4 regions of the Streptomyces sp. NPDC020490 genome follow, and region 3 is predicted to be linked to each of the others. Evidence: riboswitches for the same ligand, from Rfam matches in the RefSeq annotation. Region 3 holds a riboswitch; each other region holds the start of a gene.

Region 1 (3,185 bases), on a different contig from region 3:
CGACGTGGGACAAGGTGGCGGAGTGCGAGACCGGCGGCTCCTGGAGCGAGAACAGCGGCAACGGCTTCTCCGGCGGCCTGCGGCTGTCCCAGGAGGACTGGGAGAAGTACGGCGGCCTCGACTATGCGCCGAGCGCCGACCTGGCCAGCCGCAACCAGCAGATAGCAGTCGCCGAGAAGATACTCGCCGACCAGGGTGTCGGCGCCTTCGCCACCTGCGGGCTGACCTCCGGGCTCGACAAGGACAAGGGCGCGGCCGACATCGACACCGGAATCGGTGACGACTCGTCCGACTCCACCGGCGCCACCGACTCCACCGGCCTGTCCAACGGCTCGTCCGGCGCGTCGGGTGACGCGTCCGGCGCGGCCTCGCCCTCGGACGCCCCGTCCGACGCCTCCGCGTCCCCCGGGGCGTCGAAGGGCTCCTCCAGGGCAACGGACAAGCCCGCCAAGTCCGACAAGTCGGCTTCGCCGTCCGCCTCCCCGTCCGCGTCGCGGACGTCCGACGGCTCACTCGACGAAACGGCTGAAAGCGACGACACGGACAACTCGGAGCAGATGGTGGGCTCCTGGAACCTCGTCGACACCGGCTCCCTTGACGCCGGCGGTGCCGGCGGCGACACCGGCACCGGCCGCCACCGCGGCGGCAGCGCCGACGAGGCGGCGAACGGCCGCTCCACGGAAGCGTCCTCGGGCCGTCATGCCGCGCGCACGGACGCCGACGACGGCGACGCCTACACGGTCCACGCCGGCGACACCCTCGCCTCCGTCGCGGACACCCTCGACGTCGACGGCGGGTGGCGCGAGCTCTACGCCCTGAACAAGAAGGCGATCGGTGCCGACCCGAGCCGCATCGTCCCCGGTCAGACCCTGCGAGTCGGGGCGGAAACGGGCGAAAACTAGCGGGAGTTGACGTCCGCTTTCGCTGTGGAATGTCCGGTTTGGTGAAAGTGTGGGATGAGTCTCAGAGGCCCTGATCGTCTTTGAAATCCGGTGGATTCCGTGTCTACGGTCATGACCGCTCGCCAACGCGGGCCCCGGCTGCCGCAACGCCGAATCCTGCCAGCGGCCGTCCGGGAACAGTCGTCGCGTCAAGCGCCGTAGGCAGGAGCGGGGGACCCAAGGTAGGCGCCGGGCCCGGCCCTTGAGGGGTGGGAACGGCTAGGGGTGGAGCCGCGCACCGGGAGGTGGGCGGCCGGGCAACTCAACCGGCCCGAACCCGACAGCTCACCTCGCAGGCGTCGGTGAGGGGATCAACCATGCTGTTTTCCGGCAAGGGCAAGCACCGTCGTCCGACCGTTCTCCAGCGCTCCACCCGCGCCGTCGCCGTCGCCGGTGTCACCGGCGCCGCCGTCGCCGCCCCGCTGCTGGCGGCCGGCAACGCCTCCGCCGCCACCGCCTCCGAGTGGGACGCCGTCGCCCAGTGCGAGTCCGGCGGCAACTGGTCCATCAACACCGGCAACGGCTACTACGGCGGCCTGCAGTTCTCCGCCTCCACCTGGGCCGCGTACGGCGGCACGCAGTACGCCTCCACCGCCGACCAGGCCAGCAAGGCGCAGCAGATCGCCGTCGCCGAGAAGGTCCTCGCCTCCCAGGGCAAGGGCGCCTGGCCGGTGTGCGGCACGGGCCTGTCCGGCGCCTCCTACGACGGCGCCGCCGGGGCACCCTCCTCGTCGTCCTCTTCGTCGTCCTCCTCGTCGAGCGGCGGCACCGCCTCCCGCTCCACCGAGCAGCAGAGCGCCTCCCGCTCCACCGGGCGCCCGGCCGTGAAGTCGCAGAAGACCGTCACCACCCCGACCGGCAAGAAGGTCAAGAAGGGCGACGGCGAGTACAAGGTCGTCAAGGGTGACACGCTCTCCTCGATCGCCGCGGAGCACGACGTCAAGGGCGGCTGGAAGAAGGTGTTCCGGCTGAACAAGGACATCGTCGAGGACGCCGACCTCATCTACCCGGGCCAGCAGCTGCACCTGAAGTGACAGCCGCCCGGTAGCCGGACCACAGGCCCCGCACAGCCGCGTCCCCCACAGTGGACCGCCATGGGGCCGCCCCCGGCCCCATGGGCTCCCCGCCCCGGTGCGTGTTCCCCCGTACGCACCGGGGCGGGGTTTTTCTTCGCCCGCCGGCGCCCGGTGTGCACGCGTTGTTCACCTCGCTTTGTTCCGGGGGTGAACAATAGGTACCGTCTGACCTTGTCCACGGGACGGTCGGTCGGCTGCCGACGGCCCCGGGACGGTTAGGCTCTAGTCGCAAGGCTGCAAGACGGGCCGTCAGGCCCAAGTGCCCCGCACTACCAGCGTCACATCCACGAAGGAGATGCTCGTGCCGTCCATCGACGTCGTCGTAGCCCGGGAAATCCTGGACTCCCGAGGCAATCCCACGGTCGAGGTCGAGGTCGGCCTCGACGACGGCAGCACGGGTCGTGCCGCCGTCCCCTCCGGCGCCTCCACCGGCGCCTTCGAGGCCATCGAGCTCCGTGACGGCGACCCGAACCGTTACCAGGGCAAGGGTGTCGAGAAGGCCGTCCTCGCCGTCATCGAGCAGATCGGCCCGGAGCTGGTCGGCTACGACGCCACCGAGCAGCGCCTGATCGACCAGGCGATGTTCGACCTGGACGCCACCGACAACAAGGGCTCGCTCGGCGCCAACGCCATCCTCGGCGTCTCGCTCGCCGTGGCCCACGCCGCCTCCGAGGCCAGCGACCTCCCCCTCTTCCGCTACCTGGGCGGCCCCAACGCGCACCTGCTGCCGGTGCCGATGATGAACATCCTGAACGGCGGCTCGCACGCCGACTCCAACGTGGACATCCAGGAGTTCATGATCGCCCCGATCGGCGCGGAGTCCTTCTCCGAGGCACTGCGCTGGGGCACCGAGGTGTACCACACCCTGAAGAAGGTCCTGAAGTCCAAGGGTCTGGCCACCGGTCTGGGCGACGAGGGCGGCTTCGCCCCGAACCTCGGCTCCAACCGCGAGGCCCTCGACCTCATCCTGGAGGCGATCAAGGAGGCCGGCTACACCCCCGGCGAGCAGATCGCCCTCGCCCTCGACGTCGCCGCCTCCGAGTTCTACAAGGACGGCAAGTACCTCTTCGAGGGCAAGGAGCGCTCCGCCGCCGAGATGACGGAGTACTACGAGGAGCTCGTCGCGGCCTACCCGCTCGTCTCCATCGAGGACCCGCTGTTCGAGGAC
Region 2 (3,185 bases), on a different contig from region 3:
ACGTGGAGACGACGTGCCTGGGGCAGGCCGCCTCCACGGCCGCGGTGCTGCTGGCCGCCGGGACTCCGGGCAAGCGCTCCGCACTGCCGGGCGCGCGGGTGGTGATCCGCCAGCCCGCGCTCGCCGAGCCGGTGCGGGGCCAGGCGAGTGATCTGGCGGTGCAGGCGGAGGAACTGACGCGCAATCGCCGTCTCGTGGAGGAGATGCTGGCCCGGGCCACCGGACACAGCCGGGAGAAGATCGGCGCCGACATCGAGCGGGACCGGGTCTTCGACGCCCGGCAGGCCGTGGACTACGGCCTGGTGGACCGGATCGTCCCCGGCCGCCGGGCGCCCCTCGCCCCGCCCGCCGGGAGGTGAGCGGCCGGTGCTCCCGCCCGAACTCCCGCCGCTGCCCGCGCTGACCCGCGCCGAGGGCGAGCTGATCGACCGTTACCTCGACGTGGCCGACCTGCTCGGCCGCATCAATCCGGCCCGCCACGGCGACACCTACGGCGGGCTGCGGGCCGCGCAGGCGCTGGTGGCCCGGGCGGCCGAACTGCGCGACGCGCTCGCCCTGATGCACCAACGGGGCGAGACCGAACTGCACGCCCCCACCCTGGCGCGGGCGCTGCGGGTGCTGGACGGCGAGCGGCGCACCGCCCGGGTCACCGTGCCCCCGCAGTCCGGCACTTGAGGCACGCGCCGGGCGCGGGCCGCGGTCGCCCGGCGCGGTGTCCGGGCCGGGGCCGAAACGGACCAAACGGCGTACCGCCTTCCGGACTAGACACACCTCCTCTTTTTTGACCGGTCGGGTTGCGCAACGGGCCCGGCCCCAAGGCGGGATGAGGGCCTTCTTCGCTGGTCCGGGCGGTTTCGGAGGTGATGACGCGCGTCCGAACACAGCGGTGGGCACCCGAACGGGTGAGTGGTGAGTAACAACACAAATCCCCGTTTCCGTTGGGCTTTTCGGAAATCCGTGAGCCAAGATCCGTGTCTGACGACAAGTCCCCGCCGCCGCGGCGGGGCGATCCGGGCGGACGCCGAGTCCTGCCGCCGCCCGGATGACCGGTCGACAGGAGTGGATCGGCAGGAGTGGAGGACCCAAGCACGACGGGTCGCCGGAACGGTCACGCCATGACCGGGCCGAGCAGCCCTTGGGGTGAAGCCGCGCACGCGGCCGGGCAACTTCGCCAGCCCGAATCCGACAGGTCATCCTTCACAGGCGGCTGACGAAGGGTTGCGCATGACTGCGCTCAATCGTGTCCCGTCGATGATGGTCCGGGCCGGCACGGCCTCGGCCCTCACCATCGCCGCGGTGGGCGGCTCGGTCGTGGTCCCGGGCTTCGCCTCCGACGCGGCCGCCGCGACGCCCGCGACGAAGGCATTGCAGATCGCGGCTTCCAAGAAGGGTGCGCCCTACCGGTGGGGTGCCACCGGGCCGTACCGGTTCGACTGCTCCGGGCTCACGCTGTACTCGTTCAAGAAGGCGGGCAAGAGCCTGCCGCGTACCGCGGCCCAGCAGTACAACAAGACCCGCCACATCTCCGCCAAGAGCCGCAAGGCCGGAGACCTCGTGTTCTTCCATTCGGGTTCGTACGTCTACCACGTCGGCATCTACGCCGGAAAGGGGAAGATCTGGCACGCCCCGAAGACCGGGGACGTGGTGAGACTGCAGAAGATCTGGACGAAGAGCGTCTGGTACGGCCGGGTCAGCTGATCCTTGCGTGCGGTGGCGGCGCCCCTGACACGCCGCCACCCCACGAGGCGTGACAGGGCCCTGACCGGTTATCCGTTCAACCATGGCCGACCATGTCCCCTGCACCGCACGCAACGAGACCCCGCTGGAGCGCGCCGACCGCAATTTCGGCGAACTGCTCCAGGAACTGCGCGTCACCCAGACCGGCGTGCAGATCCTCTTCGCCTTCCTGCTGACCCTGGCCTTCACCCCGCGCTTCCCGTCCCTCGACCCGGTCCAGCGGGCCACCTACGTCACCACACTGCTGCTCGCGGTCCTCGCCGCCGCCCTGTTCACCGCGCCGGCCGCGCTGCACCGCTCGCTGTTCCAGCGGGGCGCCAAGCCGCGCGTCGTCCAGGTGTCCTCACGGCTCGCCACCATCGGCATGGGTGTGCTGGTGCTGGCGTTCACCGGCTCGGTGCTGCTCGTGGTGGACGTGACGACGGGCCGGGCGGGCGGCGTGGCCGCGGGCGCGGCCACCCTGTGCGTGTGCCTCGGCCTGTGGTGGCTGCTGCCTCGCCTGGTGCGGCGGGCGGGCCTGTCCGCCGAACAGCAGGCCCCGCAGCAGGGCGCGCAGCAGGCCGCGCCCGTCGTCAGGCAGCCGGGAGCGCCGCTGGACGGGGCCGTGCACCGGGAGCCGCCGGTACGGCGCCGCTGAACCCCCTCGCCCGAGCCCCGCTACGGCTCCTGCTGCCCGGCTGCCGGCACCGGCCGGGCCGGCACCTTCCACGGCAGTTCGACGGAGACGGTCTTGCCGCCCTCCCGGGTGGGGCGCACGCAGAGTCTGCCGCCGCACTCGGCGGTCAGCCAGCGGATGATCACCAGGCCGCGGCCGTTGTCCTGCTGGACGGCGGCGGGCAGCCGCTTCGGGAACCGGGGGTGGCTGTCGGTGACCCCGATGCGCAGCTGTTCGTCGCGGTCGAGTTCGAGTCCGACGGTGAAGGTGGGCGACTGCCCGAGGGTGTGCTGGACGGCGTTGGTGGCGAGTTCGGAGACGATGAGCCGCACGGTGTCGGCCACCTCCGTGTGCGGCGCCAGGCCCCACTCCGCGAGGGTGTCGATCGCGTAGGTGCGGGCCGCGCAGACCGAGGCGGGATCGCTCGGCAGAGTGACGGATGCTTCCAGATGGTCTGCCATGACGACGTCGTCCCTTTCCCCCGGGGCCGCTGGTCCGACACGGAGCGGATGGTTCGAGTACGGTCCCGGACTGGTGCTTCGCCGTCAGACTGCCATCACCGCACGGGTCACGGCTGGCGATCCACCGAGATATGCATATATCTGTCGCTCAAAGCGGTGAACTCTGCCACGAGAGACCGTATTGGGGCGCCTCATAAGGAGTAAGGAGGGACCCATGCAGCACGGTCCCGCGGTGCGCCGCAGGAAGCTGGGCGCCGAACTGCGTGCGCTGCGCGCCGAGGCGAGGCTCACCAGCGGTGAGGCGGCGCGGCTGGTGGGCTGGCACCAGTCGA
Region 3 (3,185 bases):
AAGTAGCCTGCCGCGTCCTGACCGGCGGCCCGCCGCGTCCTGGGCGGCGTCAGGCGAGCAGGCGCTCGCGCAGCCGCTCCCGGACCGCCGGAGTGACGCCGAGCCCCTGCTCCAGGTAGGGATCGACGCCGCCCCACGTCTCCTCGATGGTCTCGAAGGCCGCCGCCAGGTACTCCTCGCGCGCCTCGAACAGCGGGCTGAGCAGCTCCATGACCTCGGGGGAGTAGGCCGAGGCCGAGTTTCCGCCGCGCTGCACCCGGTAGCGGCGGTGCTTGGCGTTCGACTCCAGGTAGTCGGCGAAGATCGCGTCCCGCTCCACGCCCACGGCGAGCAGGGTCACGGCGACGGACAGGCCCGCGCGGTCCTTGCCCGCGGCGCAGTGCATCAGCGCGGGCACGCTGTCCTCGGCCAGCGCGTGCAGCACGCGCGTGTGCTCGCCGGTGCGCTCCTTGATGATCAGGCGGTACGAGCCGATCATGCGGCCGGCCGCCTTGCCGTCCCCGAGTATCTCGCGCAGCTGGTCGAGGTCTCCGTCCCGGACCATCTTCCAGAACTCGGCGCCGTCCGCCGGGTCGCTCAGCGGCAGGTTCACATTCCGCACGCCCGGCAGTTCGACGTCCGGGCCCTCCAGCCTCTGGTCCGCCGCGTTGCGGAAGTCGAAGACGGTGTGCAGTCCCAGCGAGGCGAGGAAGGCGGCGTCCTCCGCGGTGGCGTGCGCGAGGTGGCCGCTGCGGAACAGCACTCCGTGGCGCACCCGTCGTCCGTCCACCGTCGGCAGGCCCCCCACGTCGCGGAAGTTGCGGACTCCTGCCAGCTCGGGCTCGGTCGACGGGATCTGCTGCGTCACGGGGGCTCCTCCCAGCCGTCCCCGTCGGCGCTGCTCGTCGACGGGCACCTCCTTGACGATACGACACGCACACCCCGGCTCAGCAGGGGTGTGCGGACTGCCCCCGGGGAGCCCGTGGCGATTCCGTGGCGAGCCGGTGGCGAGCATGTGGCGAGTTGGTGGCGAACCGGTGGCGAGCCGGTACGAATGCCGCGAAACGGTTCATGCGCCCCGAAGGTGCTTCTCTGGTGCATCGCCCTTGTCTGAGTCTTCTGTCCGAATTGGCGCTTTGGATGGATTTCATTCCAACTCGCTCCAGAATAAGGAATGCTGGCGCGAGGTCGCGTGAGCATCGTCATACCGGTCACCGTGAGTCGCCCGTCATGTTCACGTAATGCGTATTGTTTTTCAGGGAATTTGGCCGCTGAAGCCGCCTCGGAATCAACGGAGGGTGACCGGGAATTCCGGTAAGGGATCAAGGGGAACGTGCGCCTCCCGCAACCTCTTGCTTGTCCCTTCGCGTCGTGGTCGCTTACGTTCGCCAGGCAATCCGGGCGGACGCCGAATCCTGCCGCCGCCCGGAATCCCGCACCACTCACCCGTGCACGGCAGGAGCGGGGGACCCACAGGTAGAACCGCCTGTCCGGTCTCCGGAACAGGCTTGGGGTCAAGTCGCGCCCACCGCGCGGCCGGACATCTCCAGTCCGCACCCGACAGCTCACCTCGCAGGCGCCGGAGAGGAATTCGTCATGCCCGCGAAGGGTAAGCACCGCCGCCCCAAGTCCCAGCGCTTCACCCGCTCCATCGCCGTCGCCGGAACCGGCGGCGCCGCGCTCGCCCTCCCCCTGCTGGGGGCCACCGGCGCCCACGCCGACACCGCGCAGTCCACCGCGCAGCCGGTTTCGCAGAAGACCGTGCAGTCCCTTTCCGGCGCCGAGAAGGCGGCGGCCGAGGGGAAGAAGGCCGCGAAGGAGAAGGCCGCGAACAACGCGGGCGTGCGGACCTATTCGGTGCGCAAGGGTGACTGGCTCTCGAAGATCGCCGAGGAGCAGAGCGTCCGCGGCGGCTGGAAGAAGCTGTATGCGGACAACCGCGAGGCCGTCGGCGACGACCCGTCGCTGATCCACCCCGGCCTCAAGCTCGTCATCGGCAAGAAGGCCACGAGCGGCGCCACCAAGTCGTCGTCGTCTTCGCCGTCTTCGTCGCTTTCGCCCTCTTCGTCGCCTTCCTCTTCGTCGCCTTCCTCTTCGGCTCCCGCGCCTTCCGCCGACTCTCCGTCCTCCTCCGCCGACTCGTCCTCCTCCTCGTCCTCCTCGCAGCCGACGACGGTCACCCAGGCCGCCGAGTCCACCGGCACCTCCAGCGGTTACACCCTCCCGGTGTCCGGGGCCGGCGTCGGCACCGGATACCGCGTCGCGGGCAGCATGTGGTCCAGCGGCTACCACACCGGCGTCGACTTCGTCGTGCCGACCGGCACCTCGCTGAAGGCCGTGGGCGCCGGCACGGTCGTCTCCGCGGGCTGGGGCGGCGCCTACGGCAACCAGGTCGTCATCCAGCTGAGCGACGGCTACTACGCCCAGTACGCCCACCTCTCGCAGCTCTCCGTCTCGGCCGGCCAGACCGTCACCGCCGGCCAGCAGATCGGCCTCTCCGGCGCGACCGGCAACGTGACCGGCCCGCACCTGCACTTCGAGATCCGCACCACGCCGAACTACGGCTCCGACGTGGACCCGGTCGGCTACCTCCGCTCCAAGGGCGTCGCCGTCGGCTGACGGCCCCCGGCCGCCCGGCATGCCGCCGAGGACCGGACCCCGATCCCCGGGTCCGGTTCTCGGCCGTCGCCGTGCACGGGGCGGCGTATTCCGGGTTTGGCGAACAATTTAGGCGTGGCTTATCTCACCGTTCGTCAAGCCCTCCCTACGGTCGCGTAGGTCACATTGGACGGTGAATCATGACCTGCTGTGGCAGACGATTCGAAGAGTGACAGCAGATCAGTGATCGGGTCGTACGTCGCGGTGGGGGACAGCTTCACCGAGGGCGTCGGCGACCCGGGTCCCGACGGGGCGTTCGTCGGCTGGGCGGACCGGTTCGCGGTGCTCCTCGCCGACCGGCGGCCCGAGGGCGACTTCACGTACACGAACCTCGCCGTGCGCGGCAGGCTGCTCGACCAGATCGTGGCCGAGCAGGTCCCGCAGGCCGTCGGGCTCGCTCCGGACCTGGTGTCCTTCTGCGCGGGCGGCAACGACATCCTCCGGCCCGGCACCGACCCCGACGAGGTCGCCGAGCGCTTCGAGCGGGCGGTCGCACGGCTCACCGAGGCCGCCGGCACCGTCATGGTGACGACGGGCTTCGACACCCG
Region 4 (3,185 bases), on a different contig from region 3:
TGCCCGCGTTCGGGCTGCTGACCTGGCTGGTTATCTGGACGCGGCAGCGCGAACTGCGGACCGTGCGCGAGGAACTGCCGCCGTACGTCCTCGCCGGCTGGCTGACGCCGGGCGAGCCGTACGCGCTCGGCTCCATGCGGGCGCGGCGGACGGCCCGCGACTACGCCCGCCACCGCTTCGGCAAGCCGGCCAGGCGGACGGTGGCCGAGTACGAGGCGTACGCGACGTCGCTGGCGTTCCTGCGGCACCGGGGACGGCGCGGACGCGCGGACGCCGACTTCGTCGTACGGGAGCGGGAGTTGCTGGCCGAGCTGTGGTGGCGGCGCGAGATCGCGCGGCCGGCACTGGACCACGCGGCCAGGATGACGGCTCCCCCGGTGCCGGTCGTAGCACCGCCCTGGCCGGCGTACGGGCACCCCGCGAACCCCGCGTACAACCCGTACCGCTCCTGAAACCCGGAGCGGCCGACGGCGTCCCGGAGTTCTCGGGCACGCCTGACCGGCAGTCCTGACGTCGGGGGGTTTGCCGTCAGGACCGCCGGGGATCAGGGGGAGATCAGGGGTTGAGTCCCTTGCCGCGCAGCCAGGCCATCGGGTCGATGCCACTGGCCTGCCCGCCCGCGTGGACCTCGAGGTGCAGGTGCGGGCCGGTCACGTTCCCGGTGGCACCCACGCGCCCGATGACGTCACCGGTGCTGACCTTCTGCCCCACGCTCACACTGATCGACGACTGGTGGCAGAACCACAGCTCGGTGCCGTCGTCCAGGGTCAGGATCGTGCGGTAACCGTACGCCCCCGCCCAGCCGGCCTCGGTGATGGTCCCGCTGTGGATGGCCTTGATGAGCGTGCCGGTAGGGGCGGCGAAGTCGAGGCCGGTGTGGTAGCCGGAGGACCACATGGAGCCGGCCTGACCGAAGGTCGAGGTGATCGTGTACGAGGAGGTCGGCAGCGTGTACTGCTTGGCCAGCTCGGCGAGACGCGCGGCCTCGGCCTTCTTCTTGGCCTCCGCCTCCGCCTTCTCCTTGGCGGCGGCGGCCTTGGCGGCGGCCGCCTTCTCGGCCTGCTCGGCCGCGTCGGCGACCTGCTTGGCGAGGGCGGCTTCGGTGGCCTGCTGCGTCTTGCTCTCGACCTGGATCTGCTGCGACTCGGCCTGCGCCATGATGCGGTCGCGCAGCGCCTCACCGGCGCCCTTGGTGCTCTCCGCGGAGGTCACGCCGACGCTGCTGAGCGGAGTGGCGGACCCCTGCGGCTCGGGCTCGTCGTCGGAGATCAGCGAGCCGACCGAGGGCAGGTCGGGCATGGAGATGGACACCGGCGGCTTGCCGGTGTTGGCGCTGGCCATGCCGCCCGCGCCGACGGCGGCTATGACGCCGACGCCCAGAACCGTGGAACTGCGGGCGAGTCCCCCGCCGCGCTGCTTGGAGACACGGTGCCGGCCGCGTACGGGGCGGACGGAGTCCTCCGTGGGGTTCCATGCCTCCCACGGGCCCTCGTCGGTGCGGTAGCTGCCGTAGCCGAAGGTGTCACTCGGCTGGAACGGGGCTGTCGGGGCAGGGTTGGACGCCACGTGGGCGTGCTCCTTTCCTTCCTCCTCGCCTACCGGGTTAGCTGACGGGTTCGGAGCAGGAAGGTCTCCTACGCGCGTATATCCACCGTGATCCCACGGCGGCATTCGCGCGATTCACCCCAGGGTGGTGGTTCCCCGGTTCCCTTGCGGGATTCGGCGCGTGCGCACGGAGCCGCCTCTTGTGACGGCTGGGACGACCGCGCTGCGTTATCGAACGTTAATAGACGCAGGGGCTCGTTTCCAAGCCGTTCCGCTTGATCATTAACGAATCCACGCCGGACGTACATCCCCATGACCGCCTAAAAACGGGCGAGTTGGCCCCTCACATACCCCGCCGACCACACTGCGCAGGGCGGCCACCTCATCACTCACGGTCACGGACCGCACAAAAACACCGACGGCCGGGACCTCTGATGATCCCGGCCGTCGGCCTTGAGTAGCGGGGACAGGATTTGAACCTGCGACCTCTGGGTTATGAGCCCAGCGAGCTACCGAGCTGCTCCACCCCGCGTCGGTGTGTCACCAGTGTACGTCATACGCAGGACGGCAAGCACACGCGTTTCTCCGCGGCACGCGCCGTCAGCCGCGTACGGCGGGAAGGGGACGGGACGGGGGTGTACGCCCGCATCGGTTGGCGCGTCAACCCCCGCACCTCCCGAACCCCCGATTCCGCGCCGTTCCGAGGACGGACACCCCCGCCCCGGCCCCGACCCACCCCCCACCGCCCGCGCAACACGCACCCCCACCGAACCGCGACAGGCCGCCGCAGGCACCCCGCTACCCCACCAGATGCCGATTGGGCGCCTCGGCCCGCTCCGCGTACTCCGGCAGCACGACCACGTCGACCCCCTCCCCCGCCAGCAGCCCGCTGCCGTCGGCGCTCTCGACGAACGTGTCGGGCTCCCGCCAAGCCGTCACCACCCGCCGGACCCCCGCGTCGAGGATCAGCCGCGCGCACGGCTTGGGCCGGGACGCGCGCCGGGCGCACGGCTCGAGGCTGCTGTAGACCGTGGCGCCGGCGAGCCGGGGATCGTCCGGATCGAGCTTCGCCAGAGCCGCCTCCTCGGCATGCACCACAGGATCGTCCCCCTCACGGGAGTACCCCCGGGCCAGCTCCGTGCCGTCACCGGCCACCACCACCGCCCCCACGCTGAACGCCGTCCGCGACGGCGGGCACAGCGCCGCCAACTCGCACGCGAGGGCGAGCCAGCGGTGGTCGGCGGCCACGGCGACCTCCCCGGCCCCGGGAGCCGTCGGCTCGTACCGCATGAGGACCACGTCCTCGATCCGCCGCGTCTCCAGCAGCCGCAGCCGCCCGCCCTGGTACGCCCCCGGACCGAACAGCCGCGGCGCGGCGGGGTCACCCACGAACACCGGCGCCAGCACGAGCTGCAGCTCGTCGGCGAGCCCCTGCTGGAGCAGCTGGGTGTGCACGAGCCCCCCGCCCTCCACCATGAGACGGCGCACCCCCCGGACGTCGTGCAGATGCCGCAGCAGCGGCCGCCAGCCGACCTCGCCGCCCAGCGCGACGACGTCGGCGGCGAGCCCCAGCGCGCGGGCCCGTTCGGCGCCCTCGTCCGTCGTGTAGAGGACCTTCTCGCCGCCCGTGTGCCAGAACC

The links. Region 3 has a riboswitch for cyclic di-AMP ahead of ACH4ZX_RS17550 (peptidoglycan DD-metalloendopeptidase family protein). Riboswitches for the same ligand answer to the same signal wherever they lie in the genome.
Region 1: it holds a riboswitch for cyclic di-AMP, as region 3 does, so the genes downstream of both, ACH4ZX_RS30300 (transglycosylase family protein) here and ACH4ZX_RS17550 (peptidoglycan DD-metalloendopeptidase family protein) in region 3, are expected to answer to the same signal.
Region 2: it holds a riboswitch for cyclic di-AMP, as region 3 does, so the genes downstream of both, ACH4ZX_RS00300 (C40 family peptidase) here and ACH4ZX_RS17550 (peptidoglycan DD-metalloendopeptidase family protein) in region 3, are expected to answer to the same signal.
Region 4: it holds a riboswitch for cyclic di-AMP, as region 3 does, so the genes downstream of both, ACH4ZX_RS31370 (M23 family metallopeptidase) here and ACH4ZX_RS17550 (peptidoglycan DD-metalloendopeptidase family protein) in region 3, are expected to answer to the same signal.

What each region holds. Positions count from the first base shown of each region.
Region 1 is NZ_JBIRUY010000034.1:95,860-99,044, reverse strand. Features, by position in the region: gene ACH4ZX_RS30305 (transglycosylase family protein) at 1-902, shown strand, start outside; cyclic di-AMP (ydaO/yuaA leader) riboswitch at 1,086-1,255, shown strand; gene ACH4ZX_RS30300 (transglycosylase family protein) at 1,259-1,975, shown strand; gene eno (phosphopyruvate hydratase) at 2,313-3,185, shown strand, end outside.
Region 2 is NZ_JBIRUY010000001.1:66,986-70,170, reverse strand. Features, by position in the region: gene ACH4ZX_RS00310 (ATP-dependent Clp protease proteolytic subunit) at 1-359, shown strand, start outside; gene ACH4ZX_RS00305 (hypothetical protein) at 367-675, shown strand; cyclic di-AMP (ydaO/yuaA leader) riboswitch at 1,010-1,221, shown strand; gene ACH4ZX_RS00300 (C40 family peptidase) at 1,225-1,698, shown strand; gene ACH4ZX_RS00295 (DUF6328 family protein) at 1,781-2,374, shown strand; gene ACH4ZX_RS00290 (ATP-binding protein) at 2,395-2,853, opposite strand; gene ACH4ZX_RS00285 (helix-turn-helix domain-containing protein) at 3,068-3,185, shown strand, end outside.
Region 3 is NZ_JBIRUY010000015.1:35,820-39,004, reverse strand. Features, by position in the region: gene ACH4ZX_RS17560 (DUF6126 family protein) at 1-6, shown strand, start outside; gene ACH4ZX_RS17555 (tyrosine-protein phosphatase) at 50-847, opposite strand; cyclic di-AMP (ydaO/yuaA leader) riboswitch at 1,413-1,571, shown strand; gene ACH4ZX_RS17550 (peptidoglycan DD-metalloendopeptidase family protein) at 1,576-2,598, shown strand; gene ACH4ZX_RS17545 (SGNH/GDSL hydrolase family protein) at 2,821-3,185, shown strand, end outside.
Region 4 is NZ_JBIRUY010000037.1:14,931-18,115, forward strand. Features, by position in the region: gene ACH4ZX_RS31365 (PrsW family intramembrane metalloprotease) at 1-452, shown strand, start outside; gene ACH4ZX_RS31370 (M23 family metallopeptidase) at 556-1,566, opposite strand; cyclic di-AMP (ydaO/yuaA leader) riboswitch at 1,578-1,735, opposite strand; tRNA gene ACH4ZX_RS31375 (tRNA-Met) at 2,004-2,077, opposite strand; gene ACH4ZX_RS31380 (dihydrofolate reductase family protein) at 2,344-3,185, opposite strand, start outside.